Regions from separate parts of the Spiribacter onubensis genome, predicted to be linked through region 1. Evidence: predicted binding sites of a transcription regulator. Region 1 holds the regulator's gene; each other region holds the start of a gene.
What was found. The regulator FNR, encoded in region 1, switches genes on or off when oxygen is low (the NO sensors DNR and NnrR bind a similar motif). The targets are predictions, from matches to a motif close to TTGATNTANATCAA.
Positions count from the first base shown of each region.

Region 2: the regulator FNR is predicted to act here: its motif matches at 1,616-1,629, upstream of ccoN (cytochrome-c oxidase, cbb3-type subunit I).
Region 3: the regulator FNR is predicted to act here: its motif matches at 2,089-2,102, upstream of hemN (oxygen-independent coproporphyrinogen III oxidase).

Region 1 is NZ_JBAKFI010000001.1:610,243-613,518, forward strand. Features, by position in the region: gene V6X63_RS02980 (aspartate aminotransferase family protein) at 1-378, opposite strand, end outside; gene sufT (putative Fe-S cluster assembly protein SufT) at 507-1,058, shown strand; gene fnr (fumarate/nitrate reduction transcriptional regulator Fnr) at 1,095-1,871, opposite strand; gene thiL (thiamine-phosphate kinase) at 1,972-2,931, opposite strand; gene nusB (transcription antitermination factor NusB) at 2,944-3,276, opposite strand, start outside.
Region 2 is NZ_JBAKFI010000005.1:74,652-77,927, reverse strand. Features, by position in the region: gene ccoO (cytochrome-c oxidase, cbb3-type subunit II) at 1-120, opposite strand, end outside; gene ccoN (cytochrome-c oxidase, cbb3-type subunit I) at 132-1,553, opposite strand; gene V6X63_RS09415 (alpha-hydroxy acid oxidase) at 1,672-2,823, opposite strand; gene V6X63_RS09410 (SDR family oxidoreductase) at 2,823-3,276, opposite strand, start outside.
Region 3 is NZ_JBAKFI010000005.1:42,398-45,673, reverse strand. Features, by position in the region: gene purD (phosphoribosylamine--glycine ligase) at 1-1,223, shown strand, start outside; gene V6X63_RS09255 (MAPEG family protein) at 1,229-1,624, shown strand; gene V6X63_RS09250 (YbaN family protein) at 1,592-2,059, opposite strand; gene hemN (oxygen-independent coproporphyrinogen III oxidase) at 2,164-3,276, shown strand, end outside.

The DNA.
Region 1 (3,276 bases):
GAAGGCGATGATGTTGGGCTTGCCGGTGGCCTGTCGGGCCAGGCGGATGGATGCCTCCACCGCCTCGGTGCCGGCGTTGGAGAAGAACACGCTGTCAATGTGATCGGGCAGCAGCTCGACGATCCGATCCGAGAGCTCGAGGATCGGGCGATGCTTCATGATCGCGTACTGCGCGTGGACCACCTTGTCGATCTGCGCCTTCGCCGCCTCGACCACCCGCGGATGGCAGTGGCCGGTGCTCAGCACGCCGATCCCCGAGGCGAAGTCCATGTACTTGCCGCCATCCTCGGAGTAGACGTACATGCCTTGCGCGCGCTCGACCAGAATGTCGCTGGACTGGCGCAGCAGCGGCGAGAGATGGTGGACGTTGTCACTCATGACACAGCCTCCTGGCTAGAGAATTCCCAATTCAGCATACGCGAAGCGCGCAATCATTTCCTCCCGGGTCGGACAACAAACCGCCGTTTGCTATCCTTCACCAACAGACTTTGAAGAGGTTTTCAAGGATGGCGATGCAAAGCAACGAGCCGGTGATCTTCGAGCGCGACTGCGAGGCCGCGCTCATCCCGGCGGGAGATACGGGCATCATCCCCAAGGGCGCCGAGGGCATGATCACCCAGGCACTGGGCGGGAGCTACACCGTCTACATCCAGGGGAATCTGTTCCGCATCGACGGCAAGGATGCCGACGCCATCGGCAAGGAGCCCGAGCCGACGCCGGAGCTCCCGGACAATGCCTCGGCGGAGGATGTCGAGCAGCTTGTCTGGGATCAGATGCGGCGCTGCTATGACCCGGAAATCCCCATCAACATCGTCGAGCTGGGACTGGTCTACCGCTGTGACATCACGCTCAACGGGGATGGCACCCGGTCGGTGGACATCGACATGACACTCACCGCACCGGGCTGTGGGATGGGCGATATCCTCGCCTATGACGTGCGCGAGAAGGTCAGGCAGATCCCGACCGTCGAGGAGGTGAAGGTGGAGATCGTCTTCGATCCACCGTGGAGCTTCGAGATGATGTCGGAGGCCGCGAAACTCCAGACCGGCATGATGTAACGTCGCGGGTGGCGGGGCCATGCCCTCGCCGCCACGCTAATCCGACCCGTCGCCGCGCTGCGGCTCGGGCTCCTCGGCGAGGCCGCGACCGGCCAGCTCGCTGAGGGCATCCGGTTCGATGAGCTGGATCTCCCGACCCTCGGCCTTCAGCCAGCCCTGGTCGGAGAAGCGCCGGAAAAGCCGGCTCATGGTCTCCGGAGCCAGCCCCAGGTAATTGCCCAGATCACTGCGTGCCATGGGCAGGCGGAAGCGGGTGGCCGACAGACCGCGTCGCGCGAAGCGCTCGGAGAAGCTCGTCAGCAGCATCGCCAGGCGCTCTTCGGCGCTGCGCCGGGCCATGGCGAAGAGCATCTCCTGATCGGCGAAGATTTCCTTGGACATCAGGCGCAGCAACTGGCGCTGCAGCCCCGGGATATCCGCCGCCAGGTGCTCGAGCTGCTCGAACGGCAGTTCGCAGATGCTGGTCGTCTCCAGTGACGCCGCGGAACAGGGATGGACCCAGCTATTGATGGCATCGAGCCCGATCAGCTCACCGGGGAGGTGAAAGCCGGTGACCTGCTCCTCACCCTCCTCGGTGGTGGTGTAGGTCTTGAGCGAGCCCGAGCGCACCGCATAGACGGCCTGGAAGCTGTCTCCGCCCCGATACAGGTGATCCCCCCGCTGGAGTGGCCGCTTGCGCTCGACGATGGCATCAAGCTGCTCGATATCGGCCTCGCTGAGCGACATGGGGAGACAGAGCTGATTCAGGCTGCAGTGGGCACAGGCCTGGCGGAGACTGGAGATCCGGAAGTCCGAGGGATCGGAATCGCTCATTGGCTGTCCTGCCTTCGGTCGCCCGCGCGACCCGTCCTCCTGTTCACCTTGATCCTAGCGAAAATATTACGCCGAATGCGCTGTCCTTACCACCACAGAATCAACTGACGAAATGGCAGTAGCCGGCGGCGCGGTCGAGGATGGGCTCACCCCCCCACCAGACGCCCTCCCCCTCATGCACCTCGCCAATGCATCGCACCGGTGTGCGCGCGCGCCGGGCCGCCGCCCGCACCATGACATCGGCCTCCCGCGGCGCGGTAAAGCAGAGCTCATAGTCATCCCCCCCGCCGAGCTGCAGGCGACGCGCCTCGGCCTCTCCCGCCCAGCGCAGCAGCCGTGCCGAGGGCCGGCCGCGTGGCGGATCGAGATGCAGCGCCACGCCGCTGCGCGCGGCGATATGACCCGCATCGGCCGCCAGGCCGTCGGACAGGTCAATGGCGGCACTGGCCACACCGACCAGCGCCTGTCCCAGTGCGACCCGGGGACGGGGGGCGATGAACGCCTGCCGCAGCCCCTGCCATCGGGCCTGCTCCCGCGCCCCCTCCTGCTGCCAGACCGCCAGACCCGCGGCGGCCTCGCCGGGTCGTCCCGAGAGCCAGACCCTGTCCCCCGCATGGGCCCCGTCCCGGCGCAGTGGCGCGCCGGTCGCCCGGCCGGTGATCTGCAGGCTCACCGTCAAAGGCCCGCGGGTGACATCCCCGCCGATCACGGCGACCCCGGACGCCCTCGCCAGACGGCCCAACCCAGAGGCGAATTGCGCGACCCAGGACTCGTCCGGCGCCGGCAGCGTCAGACCGAGCAGCGCCCAGCAGGGTTCACCGCCCATGGCGGCGATATCGCTCAGGTTCACCGCCAGCGCCCGGTAGCCGACCCAGTAAGCCGGCAGATCCGCCGGGAAATGCACCCCCTCGACCAGGGTATCGAGGGCCATCAGCAGTGGTCGCCCGCCATCCTGGGTGATGGCGGCGTCGTCGCCCGGCCCCAGCAGCACGTCGTCGCGCTCGGCGCCGAGGCCGGCGAGATGTCGATCAATGAGGTCGAATTCCGAACAGCCGGCCATGCCGCCCACCGATCAGCGCCGGCGGGATTTGAGCTCGGCGGCACGCAGCGGCTGATCCCGCCCGACGCGGTCGAGCACGCCGTTGATATACCGATGGCTCTGCTCGGCGCCGAACGCCTTGGCCAGTTCCACCGCCTGGTCGATGCACACGCGATAGGGCACCTCGAGGCGCTCGCGCAGCTCGTAGGTCCCCAGGCGCAGCAGCGAGCGCTCCACCGGGTCGAGATTGGCTGCCGGGCGGTCCAGGTATCGGTCGAAGGCCGCATCGAGGCTGTCGGCATCATCGGTGATGCCGCGGAAGACCTCCGAGAAGTAGTCCAGGTCCATATGGCCCAGACGGTGCTC
Region 2 (3,276 bases), on a different contig from region 1:
CTTGGTGGTCTGCTGCGAGAAAAACAGCGGGACGATCTCGACCAATCCCCCGATGCTGATCACGATGAAGATCAGCACGGCCATCAGCCCGGCATTCTTCTCGACGACTTCATGCGACATGTCGATTCTCCTCAGGCGCTGGCCGCGGGGGCGGTCGCCGGACTGCTGGCCTCAACGGGGCGTATCGTGCGCCAGACGTTGTAGGCCATGATCAGCATGCCGGCGAAGAACAGCAGGCCGCCGAGCAGTCGCACCGCGTAATACGGATAGGTCGCGGAAAGAGACTCGATGAAGCTGTAGGTCAGCGTGCCGTCATCGTTGACCGCCCGCCACATGAGCCCCTGCATGACGCCGGCGATCCACATCGAGGCGATGTAGAGCACGACCCCGATGGTGGAGACCCAGAAGTGGACGTTGATCAGCGGCACGCTGTACATCTGCTCGCGGTTGAACAGCCGCGGCACCAGCATGTAGACCGAACCGATGGTGATGAAGGCCACCCAGCCCAGCGCGCCGGAGTGGACGTGGCCGATGGTCCAGTCGGTGTAGTGCGACAGGGCGTTGACCGTCCGGATCGCCATCATGGGGCCCTCGAAGGTGGACATGCCGTAGAACGACAGGCTCACGACGAGGAAGCGGATGATCGGATCGTCCCGGAGCTTATGCCAGGCCCCGGACAGCGTCATGATGCCGTTGATCATGCCGCCCCAGGACGGCGCGAGCAGGATGAGTGAAAACACCATGCCCACCGACTGGGTCCATTCCGGCAGCGCCGTCCAGTGCAGATGATGGGGGCCGGCCCACATGTAAATCGAGATCAGCGCCCAGAAATGCACCACCGACAGGCGGTAGGAGTAGATCGGCCGGCCGGCCTGCTTCGGGACGAAGTAGTACATCATCCCCAGGAAGCCGGCGGTCAGGAAGAAGCCCACGGCGTTGTGGCCGTACCACCACTGCACCATGGCGTCCACGGCGCCGGCATAGACCGGATAGGACTGGGTGAGCGAGGTGGGGATGGCCAGGCTGTTGACGATATGCAGCATGGCCACGGCGACGATGAAGGCGCCGTAGAACCAGTTCGCGACATAGATGTGCTTGGTCCGGCGGCGCAGGATGGTGCCGAAGAAGGACACCGCATAGGCCACCCAGACGATGGTGATCAGGACATCCAGCGGCCAGATCAGCTCGGCGTATTCCTTGCTCTGCGTGTAGCCGAACGGCAGCGTGAAGATCGCCCCGACGATGACGACCTGCCAGCCCCAGAAGGTGAAGGCGGCGAGCCGATCGCCCATCAGGCGGACACCGCAGGTCCGCTGCACGACATAGTAGGAGGTGGCGAACAGCGCCGAGCCGCCGAAGGCAAAGATCACCGCATTGGTATGCAGCGGTCGCAGCCGGCTGTAAGTCAGCCAGGGAATGTCGAAGTTGAGAGCGGGCCAGAGCAGCTGAGCGGCGATGATCACGCCCACGAGCATGCCGACGATGCCCCAGACCACCGTCATGATGGTGAACTGGCGCACTACGCGATCATTGTACGCAGCGGGTGTTTGCATGATGGATCCAGCGTTGGAATTGTGATGGCGGTCAAGTTTCCAACGAGCGCTTCCCGGGCGCGTTGATCCAGATCAAACCCGGATGGGTCGCGGATGGCGGGCCCTTCTATGCCCGGGGTCAGTCGGCCTCGGAGTGACCGCGACGGAGTGCCGAGGGCCCGACCGACTCGAATGAGGAGGCGCCGAGCTGCCCCAGCGCCCGGATCAGCTCGAGGTGCAGGATCTCGAAGGCGCGCTCGGCGCCGGCCGCGCCCCCGGCGCCGACGCCGTAGGCGAGTGCGCGCCCGGCAAGGGCGAAATCAGCGCCCAGCGCTTTCGCCCGCAGCATATCGGCGCCCCGCCGTACGCCGCTGTCCATGATGATGGCCATGCGGCCGCCGACCGCCTCGGCGATCGCGGGCAGCATCTCGATCGTGGGCGGGCCGAACGCGACCTGCCGGCCGCCATGGTTGGAGACGATGATGCCATCACAGCCGATCGCCAGGCATCCGCGGGCATCGTCCGGGTGGAGGATGCCCTTCACCAGCAGCTTGCCCTTCCAGCGTCCGCGCAGGCGCTCCAGTCCCTCCCAGGTGAGCGCCGGGGTGATCAGGGTTTTCTGTACGTCCGCGTAGGAGGTCGCGCTGCGCAGAAGCCCGGCGTAGTTGGCGATGTTGGGCTTGCCGTGAATGAGGGTTGCCAGCGACCAGCGTGGATTGGCCAGAAGCCCGGCGATCACGGCGGGCGTGATCCGGAACGGCACCGCGAGCTGATTGCGGATATCGCGATCCCGCTTGCCCGCGGCCGGCACGTCGGCGGTCACGATCAACGTCGTATAGCCCGCGGCCTCGGCACGCTGGATCAGGCCTTCGGTGACATCGTCATCGCTCGACACGTAGAGCTGGAACCAGCCGTTCCCGTCAGCCGCCTCGGCAAGCGCCTCCAGCGTCGTGGATGCTGCCGAGCTCGCCACATAGGGCAGGTTATGGCGCTTGCAGAGCCTCGCCAGCGTCTCGTCCGCGTTCGGCCAGAAGGCATTGAGCATGCCGATGGGCGCCATCCCGAGCGGCGCGTCATAGGTCTGGCCGAGCAGGGTCGCCCGGGTATCAAGCGCGGAGACATCCATCATGTAGCGGGGGATCAGTTCCACCTCCTCGAGCGCCTCGCTGTTGCGGCGCAGATTGCGCTCGCTCTCCGCGCCGCCGTCGACGAGGTCGAAGGCGAAACGGGGAATGCGCCGCCGGGCCCGGCAGCGCAGATCCTCGATCGAGGCCGCTCGGTCGAGGCCCATCAGCTCGACCACCCGCCGTCGATGGCCAGAGCCTGGCCCGTGGTGAAGGCCGACATGTCACCCGCGAGGTAGCAGACCATTTCCGCGATTTCCTCGGGCTGGCCGAGCCGCCCCATGGGCTGGCGCTCCTTGAACGCGGCCAGTGCCTTGTCGAAGTCGCCGGTCGCAGCCAGGCGCTCGTTCAGCGATGGACTCTGTACCGTGCCGGGGCAGATGGCATTGCAGCGGATGCCCTCCTTGACGAAATCCGCCGCGATCGACTTGGTCATGCCGATGATCGCGGCCTTGGATGCCGCATAGGCGAAACGGCGCGGCGCGCTTTTCTCGCTCGAGACGATGGAGGCGATATTGATCACCGACCCGGTGCCGGCTTCACGCATGCCCGGCAGGACGGCCCGGGTGATCCGGAATATCGCCCTGGCGTTCAGATCGAACGAACGGTCCCAGATGTCG
Region 3 (3,276 bases), on a different contig from region 1:
CACGGGCGGGCAACGTCTATGTGGCCCCGGGCAATGCCGGCACCGCCCGTGAACCCGGCGTGCATAACGTCAACGTGGGCGCCGAGGATATCAATGGCCTCTGCGATGTGGCCCGCCAGCTCGAGGTGGACCTGACCGTCGTGGGACCGGAGGCGCCGCTGGCGGCCGGCATCGTCGACGCCTTCCAGGCCGCCGGTCTGGCCTGCCTGGGTCCGCATCGGGCGGCCGCCGAGCTGGAGGCCTCCAAGGCCTTCGCCAAGGACTTCTTCGCCCGGCATGCCATCCCCAGCGCCGACTATCAGAGCTTCGACGATCTGGATGCCGCCCGGGCCTACATCCGCGAGCGCGGGGCACCGCTCGTGATCAAGGCCGACGGTCTCGCCGCGGGTAAGGGCGTGACCATCGCCCGTACCCTCGACGAAGCGCTGATCGCCGCCGAGGACATGCTCGGCGGTGCCTTCGGCGCCGCCAGCGAGCGTATCGTGGTGGAGGACTTTCTCACCGGCGAGGAGGCGAGCTTCATCGCCCTGGTGGATGGCGAGACCGTGCTGCCGCTGGCCAGCTCCCAGGATCACAAGGCCCGCGATGCCGGGGACCAGGGGCCGAATACCGGTGGCATGGGGGCCTACTCGCCGGCGCCGGTGATCACCGATGCCGTCCATGAGCGCATTCTCGAGGCCGTGATCCGGCCGACCGTACGCGGACTCGTGGCCGAGGGCCGGGGCTTCAAGGGCTTTCTGTACGCCGGCCTGATGATTGATGACCACGGTGAACCGCGGGTGCTCGAATTCAACGTGCGTCTGGGTGATCCCGAGACCCAGCCCATTCTCATGCGCCTGCGGTCGGATCCGGTGGATCTGTTCGAGGCCACCCTGGATGGCCGGCTCGGCGGACAGCGCGTGGACTGGGATCCCCGCCCCTGCCTGGGCGTGGTGCTGGCGGCCGGTGGTTATCCGGGTCAGTACGAACGGGGGCATGTCATCCATGGGCTGCCGACCGCTGAACGACCCGACGCCAAGGTCTTCCACGCCGGAACGGTGCTGGATGACGAGGGCCGTGTCCTCACCGCGGGTGGGCGGGTGCTCTGCGCCTGTGCCCTGGGCGATGACATCATCGCCGCGCAGAAGGCGGCCTATGACCTCGCCGAAGGCATCAGCTGGGCGGGGCGTTTCATGCGCCCGGACATCGGCTACCGGGCCGTTCAGGCCCTGCTCGGGGAGTAACACCCATGCCGCAGACCATGACGCTCGCCCTGTGGTGCGTACTGATCGCCGCCTTCATCCCCTTCGTGTTCGCCGGTATGGCGAAATCGCAGGGCCGCTTCGACAATGCCCGCCCGCGCGCCTGGCTGGCCGAGCTGCAGGGCTGGCGGCAGCGGGCCCACTGGGCGCAGCTCAACACCTTCGAGGCCTTCCCTCCGTTCGCCGCCGGTGTGATCATCGCGGAGATGACCGGCGGTAGTCAGGCCTGGGTGAACGGGCTCGCCGTGGCCTTCGTCCTCCTGCGCCTCGGCTATGGCTTTGCCTATGTCGCTGATCGCCCGACACTGCGCAGTCTCGTCTGGACCGGCGCGTTCGGCTGCACGGTGGGGCTATTCCTGACCGCCGCCTTCGTCCGCGCCTGAATCCCTCCGGCGCGGGCCGTGGGGCCGGGTGGCCAGGAACACCACCCCGAAGGCCATGAGGCCTGTCGCCGCCAGTCGCGCATAGAGCGGCTCGACGCTCACCCACATCCAGGCCCAGCTGAGGGCAATGACCACCAGGGCGGTGATCTTGGCCCGCGGCCGGATCGCCCGGTGGTCACGCCAGTCCCGCAGTAGTGGCCCGAACCGCGGGTGACTGTAGAGCCAGGCATGCAGTGCGGGCGAGCTCCGCGAGGCACACATCGCCGCCAGCAACAGGAACGGGGTAGTGGGCAGCAATGGCAGAACCACCCCGACACTGCCGAGGCCGATGAAAAACAGCGCCAGCGCCAGCCAGGCCCGCCGCACCAGCGTGGCGCGCAGGCCGCGGGTCGGCCGCTCGGTGGCGGTGCGCTCCGGCTCATGATCCCGATTCAACGGGTTTTTCTCCTGTCCTGCTGATCCGCCTGATCCAAGTCAACCAGCTCCGGCGCAATGCGGGCTATCGTCCCAGCATTCACTGATCACGGAGGTTGGCTGACATGGCCGACAACCTACTGCTCGACCGGGAACTGCTGCGTCGCTACGACGTCACCGGTCCACGCTACACGTCCTATCCCACGGCCGCCCAGTTTACCGAGGCCTTCGACGCCCAGCGATACCGCCAGCGGGTGGCCTGGAGCAACGAGGACCCCATGCCGCGGCCGCTGTCGCTGTACGTCCACGTGCCGTTCTGCAAGACCGTGTGTTTCTACTGTGCCTGCAACAAGGTCATTACCGCCAACTACCGGCGGGCCGAACGCTATCTCGAGCGTCTCATCCAGGAGCTCGACCTCCAGGCCGCGCTGTTCGACGATGACCGGCCCGTGGAGCAGCTCCATCTCGGCGGCGGTACACCCACCTATTTCACCGACGAGGATCTGGCACGGCTCATCAACGCCATCGCGGAGCGTTTCCCGCTGGCGGACCCTGATGCCCGTGAGTTCTCCATCGAGGTGGATCCGCGCACGGTGGATCGCGACCGGGTGCGTCGCCTCGCCGAGCTGGGCTTCAACCGCCTGAGCCTGGGCGTGCAGGATTTCGACGCCGATGTGCAGAAGGCCATCAACCGCATCCAGGGCGTTCAGGACACCGCCGATGTGGCCGATGAAGCCCGTCGCTGCGGCTTCCGCTCCATCAACCTCGACCTGATGTACGGCCTGCCGCGGCAGACGCCGGAGCGCCTGTCCCGGACCCTTGATGCGGTCATGGACATCCGGCCCGATCGCATCGCGCTCTACAACTATGCGCACATGCCGCAGATGTTCCGCATCCAGCGGCAGATCCCCGACGACAGCCTGCCGCCGGCGGAGAGCAAACTCACCCTGCTCATCGAGGCCATGGAGCGCCTCTCCGGTGATGGCTATCAGTACATCGGCATGGATCACTTCGCGCTGCCCGATGACGAGCTGGCCCAGGCCGCCAACGACGGCACGCTGCACCGCAATTTCCAGGGGTATGCGACACGTCCCGACCTCGACCTGATCGGCCTGGGTGCCTCGTCCATCGGCCAGATCGGTGATGCCTACAGCCAGAACAAGCGCGATCCCGAGGGGCACGCCGAAGCGGTGGCCGCCGGGCGCCTGCCGATATGGCGCGGTGTGGAGCTCTCCGCC